Regions from separate parts of the Gilliamella sp. W8136 genome, predicted to be linked through region 1. Evidence: riboswitches for the same ligand, from Rfam matches in the RefSeq annotation. Region 1 holds a riboswitch; the other holds the start of a gene.
What was found. A riboswitch is a leader RNA that binds a small molecule or an ion and turns the genes downstream of it on or off. The one in region 1 is predicted to bind thiamine pyrophosphate.
Positions count from the first base shown of each region.

Region 2: linked by a shared signal. The riboswitch ahead of thiB (thiamine ABC transporter substrate binding subunit) and the one ahead of thiM (hydroxyethylthiazole kinase) in region 1 are both predicted to bind thiamine pyrophosphate.

Region 1 is NZ_JACFQU010000004.1:185,401-193,499, reverse strand. It holds gene thiD (bifunctional hydroxymethylpyrimidine kinase/phosphomethylpyrimidine kinase) at 269-1,063, opposite strand; gene thiE (thiamine phosphate synthase) at 1,068-1,721, opposite strand; gene thiM (hydroxyethylthiazole kinase) at 1,731-2,519, opposite strand; TPP riboswitch at 2,578-2,680, opposite strand; gene trkA (Trk system potassium transporter TrkA) at 2,717-4,078, opposite strand; gene trpS (tryptophan--tRNA ligase) at 4,247-5,242, opposite strand; gene H3T96_RS03835 (phosphoglycolate phosphatase) at 5,281-5,976, opposite strand; gene rpe (ribulose-phosphate 3-epimerase) at 5,969-6,646, opposite strand; gene H3T96_RS03825 (Dam family site-specific DNA-(adenine-N6)-methyltransferase) at 6,686-7,507, opposite strand; gene H3T96_RS03820 (SPOR domain-containing protein) at 7,560-8,099, opposite strand, start outside.
Region 2 is NZ_JACFQU010000003.1:2,489-10,587, reverse strand. It holds gene cptA (phosphoethanolamine transferase CptA) at 1-1,109, opposite strand, end outside; gene thiQ (thiamine ABC transporter ATP-binding protein ThiQ) at 1,224-1,934, opposite strand; gene thiP (thiamine/thiamine pyrophosphate ABC transporter permease) at 1,921-3,489, opposite strand; gene thiB (thiamine ABC transporter substrate binding subunit) at 3,523-4,530, opposite strand; TPP riboswitch at 4,571-4,678, opposite strand; gene H3T96_RS02270 (T6SS effector BTH_I2691 family protein) at 5,287-8,099, opposite strand, start outside.

The DNA of each region.
Region 1 (8,099 bases):
AACCTTTTGAATCATGACCCGTATCTTTAAGGACTTTTTTTAAAGATAGCGTATTTGTGATTCATGTTAGATGTAATTGTGATTTTAATTCCTATGTTTTTGATGGTTATTGATCTTTGAGTAATAAAAAAGTAATTCCATTGATTAATTGAAATTGGGATTGAGATAATTTTAGATATTTATGTCCTGTTGGTGTGTCGTTATGTTTAAAAATCATATTAACTCTTTTTTCGACACACCAGTTTCAGTATTTATTAAAAAATTTAATCTACCACCACTGATAAAAATGGTGCGTTGGACCAATTCCTTGACCAATGTTTAACTCATCTGCATGAGTAATTGCACCTTGCAAATAGTCTTTCGCTTGCTGTATGGCATCTTCTAAACCATGTTTAGGCAACAGTGCCGCAATTGCTGCTGATAATGTGCAACCGGTGCCATGAGTATTTTTAGTTTGAATTCGCGGTGAGACCATTCTAATCGTTTGCATTGGGGTTATTAAATAATCCGGGCTCTCTGGACTGGGTAAATGCCCGCCTTTCATTAAAACTGCTTTACAACCTAATTTCAATAACTCATAACCTTGCTGTAGCATTTGATCTTCGTTCTTTGCTTCTTCACAATCGAGTAACGTTGCCGCTTCGGGAAGATTGGGTGTTATTACTGTTGCTAAAGGTATCAATTGTTCACGAATTGCGCTAACAGAGTCAGATTTTAACAGCGTATGTCCCCCTTTAGCGATCATCACCGTATCAAGCACAATGTTAGCAATAGGGTTATTGTTCAGCAGATGATAAACAGTCGTTACGATCTCTTTATTCATTAGCATTCCCATTTTCACGCTATCAATTTTTATATCGTGATATAGGGTATTAAATTGTTTAGCCACAAATGTAGGATCAATTGCCAATACGCTATCAACGCCTTGGGTACTTTGTGCGGTAAGGGCGGTGATTACTGACATTCCATAGGCTCCGAGAGCTGAAAAGGCTTTTAAATCTGCTTGGATACCTGCACCGCCACTTGGATCAGAACCGGCAATGGTTAAAACAACGGTTGTCATAATATTACCCCTTATTTTTTTGAGCTTGTTGGATTTTTTCAATTAGCGATAGTGTGGCTTGTTGTATATCTTTTTGACCGCAAATTGCCGAAACGACAGCAATGCCTTCAATACCACTTTGCAATATTGGGGTAGCATTATTGGCATTAATGCCACCTATTGCCACAGCAGGGCGCTGTTTTAGCTTAACTAATTGAGTTAATTGTGGCATGCCCATTGCTGGTGCGGCATCTTGTTTAGTGGTGGTAGGATAAATTGGACCAATCCCAATATAATCGACAAGTTGCCATGGGACTTCATTAAGTTGTTGGCGATTAGCGACCGAAAATCCTAACCATTTGTCATTGCCAATTAATTTACGTGTGACATCGACTGGTAAATCGCTTTGCCCAATATGGACACCATCGGCATCAATTGCTAGGGCTATATCAACATGATCGTTAATAAATAAAGGAACACGGGTATCGCTTAACACTTCTTTTAATGCTAATGCTGCGTAATACCAATTTTTACCAGAAAATTCATGTTCTGATCTTAATTGAACGGCGGTTACCCCATTAGCAACAGCGATTTTTGTGGTCTCTACCATGCCAGTAATACCACCACATAAAATTGGATCTAGGACTAAATAGAGACTTAAGTCGAGAAGTTTATTCATCTGATTTCCTTATACTTGTGATGGGTTAAATAGTGAAAGCTGATCGATCAGCGATACAGCGTACGTGCCTAACCCTTGTTGTTTGTTGGCAAGCTCTCCAGCTTTTTTCATCATAAAACAGGCTGACGCTGTAGCAAGTAAGGTATTAGATGAGCCAGCAATAAAAGCTGCAACCATGGCTGATAATGAGCAACCAGTACCAGTAATTTTAGTTAATGCTATATCCCCGCCTGTGATGCTGTAAGTCTGTTTACCGTCAGTAATATAATCAATATCTCCGGTAATGCTAACGATGGTTTGATGTTTTTGGGCAAGCTGTTTAGCTGCATTTAAGGCCGATTCAGTAGAATCTTGACCGTCAGGACCTTTGGCAGATGAGTTATCACCATTTAAAGCTAATATTTCTGAAGCATTACCACGAATAACGGTAGGTTTATAACCAATTAATTGATGGACTATATCGGTACGATAAGCAAGTGCTGGTCCGACTGCGACCGGATCGAGTACCCATGGTATGTGATTTTTTTGAGCACTGGCAGCCGCTAATAACATGCTTTCTGCACTATTGCTATCAAGGGTGCCAACATTGATTAGTAAACAATTGGCAATTTGCACAAATGAGGCAACTTCTTGCTTAGCAATGACCATGGCTGGTGATGCACCAATTGCTAATAATACATTCGCTGTAAAATTTTGAACCACATCATTAGTAATACAGTGTACTAATGGATGTTGTTGTTTTACATGATCGATAAAAGATCTTGCTTGGGTTATTTGCAGGGCTTGAGTGGCAGACATATTCTTTCCTTACAACAAGTTATAAAGTTAGCTTAGGGAAGAGTGTGCCAATTGAGGACTTTTAAGGCTTAGACTTCCCTACGCTGGTATAATCCAGATCAGGTTCAACGGGTAAAATCTCAGTTTTTTGTGGGTAACAAAAAACACCCCGAGTCAAAAGAGCTTTTATTATGGACTGACTAATAATTTAACACAAGTTATTGTAATAATTTTTCTATATCGGTTATGTCACGTCGGTCAGGTAAGAAGATGATGAGATGATCGTTACTTTCGATGGTTAAGTCTGTATTAACGATAATCACATCTTCACCACGCACTACCGCACCAATGGTAGCACCAGAAGGTAATTTTAAACCGTTGATATTTTTACCCACCAGTTTGGAACTCTCTTTATCTCCATGTGCAATCACCTCGACAATTTCAGATTCGCCCTGTCTTAAAGAGACCACTTTAACAACCGCCGATTGTCTTACATGGCTTAATAGCTCTGAAATAGTGGCATGTTGTGGTGAAATGGCAATATCTATAACGCTATCATTAATTAGTTCAAGGTAGGCTTGCTTTTGGATTAAAACAATCACTTTTTTAGCGCCCATTCTTTTAGCTAACATGGATGACATAATGTTAGATTCATCGTCACTTGTTACAGCAATAAACAGATCTGTGAGTTCAACTTGTTCTTGTGATAGCAGCTCTTGATCTGACGATTCACCATGTAAAACCGTGGTATTAACCAGTTGTTCGGCAATTAATTCGGCACGTTCAGCGTTACGTTCAATTAATTTAACTTGATAGTCATTCTCTAAACGTTTAGCTAAAGCAATCGCGATGCCACCACCACCACTAATTATGATGCGTTTATAAGGTTTTTCTAGCCGCTGTAATTCACTTGTTACTGCTTTGATATTGCTAGGTGGGGTGATGAAATAAACCATATCACCCGCTTCAATGAGTGTAGAGCCTAATGGGCGAATAAAGCGATTTTTTCGATATATTGCAACCACTCTGGCTTCAACATGGGGTAAATGTTCTTTCAGTTCAGACAATTCGCTTCCGACTAAGGCTCCACCATAGTAGGCCGTCACCGCAACCAAACATACACGGTTATCGTAAAAAGAGGCAAACTGTAACGAGCCTGGATATTGTACTAACTGACTTACGTGATTAGTAATTAGATTTTCTGGAGCAATAATATGGTCGATATTAATGCAATCTTTATTGAAAAATGGATATTTTTCGTCATTATATTCTGGTGCACGAATACGTGCGACTTTTTGCGGAATATTGAACATAACGTGACCTATTTGACAGGCCATCATATTCACTTCGTCCGAATTAGTGACGGCAACCAGCATATCAGCCGATTCAGCACCTGCACTTTCTAATACTTGTGGATATGATGATTTGCCACAAATGACCTGTAAATCAAAACGCTCTTGTAAAGATTGCAATTTATCATGATCTTCATCGACCACCGTTACATCGTTTTGTTTTTCGGTAACAAGGTATTCAGCTAAAGCACTGCCTGTTTGTCCAGCCCCAAGAATAATAATCTTCATAACTAACCCATATATTTAGATGGCTTTAATCGTTATTCACTAACTTCGTTGATTAAAGCCAATCTATACTATTTTTTTGTGATAGTTAGCGATTTTAAGTTATAACTATCAGTTTGTGGTTTAGCAGTTAATGGTTTATTTTTGTTAAAAACAGTTTATTAAAATTGTTTATACAAAACCAATTGCGTCATAAACCTTTTTCAAGGTTGGTTCGGCTTTTGAACGTGCTTTTTCTGCACCTTCTTGCATGATTGAATGTAAGTAACTTTCATCATCACGATATTGGTGATATTTAGTTTGTAACGCTGTTAACATATCAATCACTTGCGTTGCCACTTCAGTTTTAAGGTGTCCGTACATTTTGCCTTCAAACTCTTTTTCAAGTTCAGCAATAGGTTTACCTGTAATACCTGTTAAGATATCAAGTAAGTTAGATACACCAGCTTTATTTTTTAAATCATATCGTACGACTGGTGGTTCGTCAGAATCGGTCATTGCTCGTTTGATTTTCTTCTCAATGTCTTTAGGATTTTCGAGTAATCCAATCACATTATTGCGGTTTTCATCTGATTTAGACATTTTTTTGGTTGGATCTTGTAATGACATGACCCGTGCACCAACTTTAGCAATAAAAGGCTCTGGTACAGTAAAGATATCGCCATAAAGCGCATTAAAACGCATAGCAATATCACGCGATAATTCAAGGTGTTGCTTTTGATCGTCACCAACAGGTACTAAATTGGCTTGATATAATAAAATATCGGCAGCCATTAGAACAGGATAATCAAATAGACCTGCATTGATGTTTTCAGCATGGCGAGCTGATTTGTCCTTAAACTGTGTCATTCGACTGAGTTCACCAAAATAGGTGTAACAGTTTAATGCCCAACCCAGTTCAGCATGAGCGGGTACATGAGATTGTACAAAAATAGTGCTTTGCTTCGGATCGATGCCACATGCTAAATATAAGGCTAATGTATCAAGGGTCGCTTTACGCAATTTTTGTGGGTCTTGACGTACAGTAATTGCGTGCTGATTGACGATACAATAAACGCAATCATATTCGTTTTGCAACGCTACCCAGTTTTTTAAAGCCCCTAAATAGTTGCCAAGTGTTAGTTCGCCTGATGGCTGAGCGCCACTAAATACAATCGGTTTACTCATAATTTATTCCTAATCTAGTTATTTTTTATCTTTACTTATTATTTCTTAGCTTCAGCTTTAGGCTGAGGTAATAAGGTTAATATATCTTTAAAATCATCCAATAAAAAATCGGGATTGCTCGTTGCAATCGAGATGCCATAGTTATACCCATAAGTTAGTGCAACCGTCGGGCATTTGGCATTTTGTGCGGCAGTAATATCGTTTTTAGAATCGCCTACAAACAATAATTGATCGCTAAATAAACCAAAGGTTGCCATGACTTGGTATAACGGAGCAGGATGGGGTTTTAATTTAATAACATCACCACCACCAAGCATTAGGGAAAAGTACTCTTTTATGCCAAGCGACGATAATAGGGCAGGCAAAAATTGAGCGGGCTTATTGGTTACCAGTGCCAGTGGATATTGATTCTCATGCAGCGTTTTTAAGGTTTCTTTCACATGCGGAAACAGCTTAGTTTCAGCATCCATCACTTTGTCATAATGTTGATTAAACAGGGTTTTAGCTTGGGAAAGTTGTTCAGTTGATGGAACAACATTGATCGCTTTAAAAATGCGCTCTAACATTACATCAATGCCATTGCCAACAAAGTTTTTTACTTGTTCGTTTGTTATTGTGGGTAGTTTTAAATCTGCAAGCATGTTTTGTGCAGCAAGTGCAAGTCCTGGCACACTATCAACGAGTGTACCATCTAAATCAAAGGCGATTGCTTGAATATCTTGTAATTTATGCATGTGTTACTCCTGCTAACTGTTGGCGCATAGCGTCAATTACTGCTTTGTAATCGGGTTCACCAAAAATAGCCGAGCCCGCAACAAACATATCGGCCCCAGCTTTGGCAATTTCGGCAATGTTGTCAACTTTTACGCCACCATCGACTTCTAAACGAATATCTCGTCCTGAATCAATAATGCGTTTTCTGGTTTGTTGTAATTTTTTTAAGGTAGATGGAATAAAAGACTGTCCACCAAAACCAGGGTTAACGCTCATTAATAAAATAATATCAATTTTATCAATAATATAATCTAAGTAATCTAAAGGGGTAGCTGGATTAAGCACAATACCAGCACTGCAACCATGATCTTTGATTAATTGTATCGAGCGATCCAAATGGATGGTCGCTTCTGGATGAATAGAAATATTAGTAGCACCCGCTTTAGCAAAAGAGGTAATTAATTCTTCAACCGGTGAAACCATTAAATGCACATCAATGGGTGCAGTGATCCCATAGTCACGTAACGCTTTGCAAAACATTGAACCCATAGTTAGATTGGGTACAAAATGATTATCCATTACATCAAAATGGATAACATCGGCGCCAGCATCAAGTACTTTTTGAGTATCTTCACCAAGACGAGCAAAATCAGCGGATAGTATGGATGGTGCTATAATAAATTCTTTCATAACCTACCTCTAAATAATCAACTTTACATATGAGCCTACTCATGACTTTTTATATAAAGCTAAAATTTCATCAATCTTTTTTCTACTTCCACCAGCACAACTGATTGAACGACGCATTTCTGCTCGATAAAGATGACTCGCTTTATTATATAGCGTCATGGTGTAATCAGTATAATGGTTAGACACCAGTACGGGTATATTTTTTTTGTATGCCACTGTTTCCGCTAATTTTGACAAATTTTCATGCTCTTCAAAGCCAAAAATATTGGAATAATAAGAGGTAAATCCCCCTGATTTATTAGGTGGAATATAAGGTGGATCACAATATATCACCGAATTCTGTCCAGCCTTTTGCATCACTTCGTGATAGGGCGCACAAATAAACTCAGCTTTTTGTGCTTTTTCAGCAAAAAAGTAAAGTTCTTTTTCAGGAAAATAGACTGTTTTATATCGACCAAAAGGTACATTAAATTTTCCGTTAGTATTATAACGACATAAACCGTTATAACCATGTCGATTAAAATAGACAAAGAGTAACGATCTTAAATACTGATCGTTGCTACCATTAAAAACATCTCGGAGTTGGTAAAATGCCTCAGATTGATTATTTTGCTCATTAAATAATGGTCTAAGATCATTAATAAATTGATCAGGGTTTGTTTTTAGTAGTTTGAATAGTGCAATTAAATCATGATTGATATCAGCTAAAATATAACTTTTGTAATCGGTATTTAAAAAAACAGAACCTGCGCCAACAAAAGGTTCAATTAATTGCTCCCCTTCTGGTAGATATTGCTTAATTGTGTCTACAAGCGCATACTTTCCTCCGGCCCATTTTAAAAAGGCTCGTTGCTTCTTCAACGGTTGCTCCTATTTTTTCGTTGCTAGTAGGATAAATGGACGATATCCTTTATTAATTTACTATTTTTTCTTTATTTACTTCTGCTCCCGATTTAACCCATGGTTTATCTTTTTGGAGAGCAGCGGGTAGTGATTTGATCGCTTTATGAGCCTCATCAAGTGATGAATAATTACCTTTAACTAAAATAAACCATTTACCATTGCTGTATTGAGTTTCATAAATCTGGTAATCCGTTATTTTATTTTGTGTAACAAATTTTTTTAAGCCCTCAGCCGACCTAGATGCAGTAATTTGAATCACATAATGATCATCTCTTATCCTAAAGTTTTTAGCTAAACTATTGTTGTCATCGTTTAGATTAGCTATCTTTTTAGTTGGTTTTTTTTCGCCATTACGATTGGCATTTGACGCCACATTAGGATTATCAGTTGAACTTATACCACTCATGTTTGTTTCAGATGGTTTTGGCACGTCAGATCTAGATGGAGTTGATCTTTCTGAATTTGCTAAAGCATTATCAGGTGTCTTTCCATTATCTGTAACATTACTCTGTCCATTATAAACAGTATTAGTCGTATCCGTTTCATCTGT
Region 2 (8,099 bases), on a different contig from region 1:
ACAAAGGGTTCAAAGACCGATTCATCATATTGCCTTGAACTTTGATTACGATCGTTATTCATATAAAACTGTTCATCTGCTTGTTTAGAAAACATTGTCAACATCGTATTTCGTTTCGTCATCGTTTGTTGATTTGTTATCCAATAGGTTTTATACCCTGCCTGTTTCATTAAATGTATTAACGAAGGTTGAGTAAGGTAAAGGTCAGGATGTTGTTCATCTGCAAAAGTTAAGACTTGTTGCAAAACCTCTATGGTATAAGGTCTTGATGACACAACATCTTTAAACACTAAAAATTCAGGATTATCCTTTTTAAATTGCTCGATTTGTGGCGTTGTGTTACGTGGATATCCATAAATACTCATTCGATTACGAGTAGTTGATTCACCAATAATTAACACCAGTGTTCTGGGAGTATTACCATTGGCATCTTTTAAATTTTCAACGGGAGGTAAAGTATTCAAATGATGAATTATATCTTCCATATTCGAAAGTTGAGAGCGATAAGCGATATAACTATTAATCAGTTGCCAAGGTACAGTGGTTTCCATTCGACCTAATAGATGTGTTGTTGCTTTTTGCAAGGAGGAATTTTTGATTGTAACACTAATAACCAGTGGCATAATGGCATAAATGGCAATTAATAATGACGTAACCCATTTGGTTGTGTTTTTAACATAGACAGGTCTTACTTTTCGCCAAAGATAAATACCAATCAAACAATAAATAATCACTACAGCCATTAATTTCGAACTGAAATACTGTTGAATAAACTCATTTGATTCAGTCAAATTCGATTCAGCCATGACAAAAAATACACTTTGTGAAAATTCCTGACGATAAATTATAAAATAACTTATTGAAATCAGTGATAAACTTCCGACAATCAAACCATAGACAGTGGCAATTTTTCGAGTCTGATTTGGAAATATTAAAGCGGGGATCAACCAAATTAAACTATAGATGATTGAATCACGTAAACCTATCACATTGGCGTGTCCAGAAATGAAGATATAAAGTTGTAAACCACTTGAAAAAAAAGTAAAAAATAAAATAGTAAAGATAAGCGCTAACCAGCTAAATTTTTTGTTTTCTTGTATATTCGTCATGAAAATTTATTTGATATTATAGGTTATAGAAGTGTATAAATTACCCCTCCTACATTAATAAAACCTTAAGTGATAACAATTTTATATTTAGAAATAAATTAGCAAACAATCGTTTTAGCTTTTATTTATTGGCAAACCTAATAATTGAGCAATAACCTTATTTTCGGGTTCCTTAAGTTGATCAGGAGGATTATTAAATATGATCTTTCCATTATCAACAACTAAACAGCGTGAAAAGTTTTCTAAAGACTCATCTAGATAATGTGAAACCATAAGTAACGTTAAATCAAATTCATCACAGATATGATTAACCAGTGCTAGCATTTCAAACCGTAAAGCTTGGTCTAATGCCGAAAATGGTTCATCCAATAATAAAATAGGACGATGTTGAATTAAACAGCGTGCCAAAGCAACTCGTTGACGCTGTCCACCGGAAAGTTGATTGGGATAGCGATCATTAAAGCCCGATAAACCAACTTTAGCCAACATATCGGCAATATTTTGCTTCTCAAAAGTCGTTAGTTTTAATGACGGTTTAATGCCTAAAGCAATATTTTGCTCAACGGTTAAATGATCGAATAAGTTATTATTTTGAAACAGCATCGAAACTGGGCGCTTACCCGGTAAAGTTTGCGTCATATTCTGATTATTAAGAATGATTTGCCCTGAACTTGGAAAAATAAATCCTGCGATCAAGCTTAATAAGGTACTTTTACCCGCACCACTCGGTCCAACAATGACTACTTTTTCTTGGGTAGCAATTTGCATATTAAAATGCATTTTAAAATCATCATATTGATAATTAATTTGATTAAGTTCGATCATAATCCATCACAATTAATAAACTAAAAGATAAGATTAACAAAAATGCAGCCGTCACGGCGCTCTCTTGATAATGATAATGCGCTATTTGTTGATACAAATAATAAGGTAATGTGGTAACGGCTTGCCCGCCAAACAACGCAATAATACCAAAATCACCCATTGACAATAATGCCGAAAAGGCCAAGCTCAACGTAAGAAGTTTTTTTAATGATTTATATTCAATTAGATAAAAATGCCTAATACCTGCAATGTTTAAAGATTGACATAATTGCCAATATCGTGATGTAACATCAAACATTGGCACTTCAAGATTTTTTAAGATAAAAGGTAAGGCCATTAGACCATTGCAAAGCATCATTAAACCACAGACAAACACGGCATTATCAGCATACTGAAATAACAAAATAAACAATCCTGATGCAAGTACCATGCTTGGAATGGTTAATATCAATGACCCCACTAACATTAAACGATTGCTCCATTGTTGCTGATTGCCAATCAATAGACGGCTATTGGTCCAAAGTATTAATAAAGCAAGTAACATAGCCACCAAAGCTGAACCAAGGGCAATTATTAACGAATAGATAACAGCTTGCTGAAAAGCCCAATTTAACTGCGACCATTGAAAATAACCAATACCTTCAATCAATAACGTAATCATTGGCAAAAATATATACATTGCTCCCAAAATCACAATAACAGCACTAACTAAACCTATAGTCACAGTGTTGGGTAAACGATATTGGTAGCGAATATACTGTGCACTAAGATCGCGATAATGATTTGTTTTTCGCAGTATCCAAACAAAACTCATACAACAAATGAGCTGTATGATTGCTAACATAACAGCTTGCATAAAATCAAAATCGCGAATCGATTGGTAAATAGCAACTTCAATAGTGGTATACTTCGGCCCTCCTCCTAATGCCAACACTATAGCAAAGCTGGTAAAGCAAAGCATAAAAATCAGTCCTGACATGGGTAAAAGCTGCCGACGCAATAATGGCCATTCTACTAATTTAAAATAAGTAAAATGAGAAAAATTAAGCTGAGCAGCCAGTTGTTTTTGCTCAACAGGAACACTCGTTAATGTTTGATAAAACAGACCGCTCGCATAAGGAAAATTCAAAAAAACATGAGCCAATAAAATCCCAACCAGTCCATAAATTGAAGTTGAAAAAGATAAGCCTAAATAAGCAAAACACGTAGCAAATAAACCTTGTTGACCATAAACAGATAATAGCCCGGTTACAACAACTAATGTTGGTAATATAAAGGTAACGGGCATGATTCGTATCAGAAAGCTTTTTCCCCAAAAATCGATAATGGACAACGCTTTAGCCATAACAACGGCCAAAAATACCGACAAAAACGTCGATAATATCGCTTGCATGAAAGTGATCCAAATAATGTGAAATAAATAATTATCAATATAGAGCGTTAAATTATCGGACTTTATGGCTGTATAACAAAGCGCAAACAATGCAGTGCCTAAAACTGCTATTATCAAATTAGCAGCGCTGATACCTGGCAGTAACGTTTTAAAATTTAACATTGCTTTTTATTATAAAATTAACAATCTTTTTTATTACTGACTAATGGCTGATTGCCATTCTCGTATCCAAGCTTTTTGATTATCAACCACTTTCTCTGCATCAAATTCAAGCGCTTTACTGACTTTATTAATCTGATCAAACGCAGGGGGTAATGGCGTATTTATAATAGGATACATAACATTTTTTTCAGCAAATTGCCGTTGTACCTCGGGTGTTAATAGATATTTTAAAAAGCGACGTGCTAATTGTGGTTGTTGACTATATTTGGTGATACCTGCTATTTCAACTTGACGATAATGCCCCTCATCAAAAATAGCGGCATTATAACGATAATCTTGATCATTAATTATATGTGCAACTGGCGATGTGCTATAACTCAGTACCAAATCAGCTTCACCTTTTAAGAACATACCGTATGCTTCACTCCACCCTTTAGTAACTGTAACAGTATTTTTAGCAATTTTTTGCCATGCCGATACCGCATCCTTACCGTAAATATTTTTTACCCAAAATAACAATCCTAATCCGGGAGTACTGGTTCTAGGATCTTGATAAATAATTTTCCAATTGGCTTTATTGTCAACTAACTCATGTAATGAGTGGGGAGGATTCTTTATTTTTTCTTTATTATAGATAAAAGCAAAATAACCGAAATCATACGGCATAAAATCCTCATTCCACCAATCAGTATTAAGATTGTTAGGTTTGGCTATTTGATGAGGTGCCATGATATTAGCCTGTTTAGCTTGTCCTAAAAGATTATTGTCTAAACCTAAAATAACATCAGCATTGGTTTTATTACCCTCAAGGCGAAGACGATTTAAAATCGACACACCATCGCCTAGCGTTACAATATCAAGTTGGCAATCACACTGCGCTTCAAAGCCCTGTTTAATTGCTTCACCTGGTCCCCACTCGGAAATAAAAGAGCTATAACTATAAACAGTTAAAATAGGTTTTTCATGAATTTTAGCATTAGCAGAAGTTGCTACAAAGAATACAGAAAATAAAAATGACAGTAAGAATTTATTACAAAACATTTTGCCTCCAAAAAAGCGAATAAAAGACAAAAGGTTTGAGCAGACACGATAACTCAAATCCCTCCGCTGGCATGACCCAGTTCAGGTTCGACGAGTTGCATTAGTAAACCTAACACTCTCAGCCCATAAGGCACCCCGTTGAGAACGATATTAGTTTAGTAGTTAGTTGGAAAATTGTAAATAAAGAAAGTGGTAAGTTATTTTTAAGGTATCATTTTCTGGTAAAAAATCATCAGAAAATCCATTATTTTTAGTTAAATTTAAATCATATCAAACATTAGTAACCAGTTGCTCCTCATTTAGGTATAAAAAACGGTGATGCTTAAAATAAAAATAGTGATTTTTGTAAAAAATATTCAGGAGTCTATACCGTTTCGTCTATTTTATTATTAAATTTATAATAGAATTTATGTGAATAAAATGACTTTTTATTACTGTTTTTGTTTACTTTCATTTTAAAGATAGTCATATTTTTTAATATCAATTAAGCTAATTTATTTTTACCAAATAACAAGCAACTTCAATCGTATTATTCAACGCTAATTGAACAAGTAAAAGTAAACTGGTAAAAATATTTCACAAAAAAAGATAAATTAATATCAATGAGTTATAGATTCCTGATTTTGCAAATAATCATTTGAAAGCAATGAAATATTATTCATTCTCATTAAGAATCTATCTAGCAAAAAATCCGAAATAACACACGGACAAGTTGGTTAATAAACCAGCCATCATGGCTGATTTATTAAAATTTTTTTATTTAATTGATCTAACCTGTTGTCTACGAGCTAAATCTTCTGTAATTAGTTTTAAGGCATCATATTCATTAAAGGTGGTGTTTAGTTCTTTATCAGTTTTTGTTGATAATTCTGATGTATTTAATTTAGCAATAATTTTATTTTGGTTATTTATTTCAACATCTGACTCTTTAATTCCAAACATTGATTCCAATACTTTTTTAAATTCAGAGCGCTGTTTAGATACTAAGTGATAAGCTATATGATCACTTCGATTCGTGCCTAGTGCACTATATTTTATCCATTCTTCTAGATCATTGTCACTTAGGTACCAAATCAACCCTTCTATAAGTAAAATAATAATACTAAACCAAAGTCCTAAACCTAAAAATAAAATCCTTTTAGCCAATATTTGGGTAGTATATTCACCAATAGCATAGAAAAGTAATGTTCTAGAGGCCTTATCCGTTATAATTTTTTCTAAAACTTTATTTCTTAAAGCACTAGTCAACCATTTTATATGATAAGTGGAAGAAGCCATCAATCCTAATATGGCGTTGGTAGAATGTCCCGTAGCAACAAGTAAATGCAACACTGCTAAACACACATTCCCTTTTTCTACTTCATCTTTAACTTTTGAAAGTCGCTGACACGCGACAAATACTCCTGTCGCGGCACCTAAAAATCCCGATAATACCTTTATACGCCCAGCTGCTACTGTTTTATCACCCGCTGTTACTTTAATAAATTGGTACAAAAGTTCAGTTGTTGCAGCCGACATACTCAGTGAACACGCTATCATTTCCGCTGACCAAAAACTATCGTCCTTTTGCCCCTTAGTTTGTTCTTTAATTTTAAGCCAATTAAATATTTCAAATATACCAATAATAAAAGCTAAACGGAGATCTTTAAAACCTTGACTTTTTTCTACTGCCTTATTATTAAGATTTGATAAATCGGTATCTTTTGTTTTATTTAATCTAGGTAAATTATTTCTGTGATTATAATTTAGAACATTTGAAATAATATCATTTTTCCTATTTTGACTTTTTATGTAATCACGTTTTTCTTTAAGTATCTCAACTCGTTCTCGAGTAGTTAAATTAACCACTTTACCATTATCCAAAGTTTTAGTTTTTGGTAATTTTCCTTTAAACCAAGATGATTTAATTACAGTTTTTCTTACTTCATTTTGTGCTTTTAGAACAACTTGTGTTCCTTTTTTATATAGGCCTAATACAGATGTATGAAATGCCAAACATAATGAAGCATTCATATAACTGATTAGCTTACTACTATTGATTGGATAAAACATTATATTACATAGACGAACAGCTAAATTATTAACTTTTAAAAATCGTCCAGTAAAAAAGATTGTTAATAAACGTTCATTATTATTTAATTTTATTCCGAAGTCTTTCAATTGTTTTGGTGCTTCAGGATAATTTTTTAAAATTTTATTGGCTTCTTTAATTGATTCATCATAACTCTTCACTGCATTTAAAAAACCTTGAACTTTTTTATAATAAGCCGCAATTTTACCGATTTTAGTCGAAGTCATCACTTCATTAATATCGATTTCTTCAGATGAATTTGAATTTTGAATTTTTTCTAACAACATCTGAATGTTTTCTAAAACCATATCACTATTATTTGCTATTCCTCGCACAATGATACTGTCAGGTTTATCTTCATTAGCATTATTAAATTTTATACATGAATTTAAATAATTTTTTCCTATCTTGGTTAACTCTAAACATGATGTACAATTATCAACTATAGACGAATAAATCATCCCATAAGGATTAATCTGCTTTGATATTATCTGCGCTTCATCTTTGGTAATCTCATTATCGGAAAGGGCTTCATTTATCTCAAATTGATTATCAAGTATGTCTTTTTTCTCGTTATTTGCTATTACATCACACCAAATATTACCATCTAAATCTTTCATATGAAGATAAAAATTACTTTTTTGCAACCAATTAATTACTTGTGATGCTCTCTCTTCTGCAATCGATGCTATTCTTTCTTGCAAATTCTTATATTGCTGTTTAAGCATATTTAACATATTGTTATCTAGGCATTTTGCATATTTTTCTTGGATATTTTTAATTTTATCTTTTTTATCTTGTTTAAACTGTTCTTCTCTATTTTCATAACTAATTAATTTATCTTCAAAATATGATTGGATAGAATTATAACTAATTTGATTTTGGAGGTTTCTAACTGGTAAAGGCGATTCAATATAAGATTTACAATTTAATTTTAATCTATCCTTAGAGTAAATTTTACTGTAATCATCAACATTAAAATTATAAAGATTGTAATCTTTGCCATGTAAATAATAATTTCTTTCCCAATCATAATGTTCATTTTGATTGGAAATAGCTCGGAAATTGTCATCAACTTGTATATAAGGCAAATAGTTTCCACTGAACGGTTTCCCATACAGTTCATGACTAACCAACACAGATAATTGATTAAAAGTTGAAAATATAGGTAACTCTTCCGCTTGTGGTATAGCTTTATCTTTCATTACTTGTTTTAAATAAGGATGTGTAGTAAAGTTATTCTGATAATCAGAGACAAATTCTTTTTGGATCAAAAGTTCTAATGCATATTCGTAAGATTCTAATGCATCAAATTCAAATTCCAAATCACGTCGATAGTGATTAACTTTATCAAAAATATCAAGATAATATCCATTTAATTCTTGGGCTATACCTATTGGATCTTCAATAGCAAAAATCAAAGGCGAATAATCTTTACTGTATTCCTGCATACTACTAACTACTTTTTTTACCAGATTATTTTGCCTAGTCCAAACAA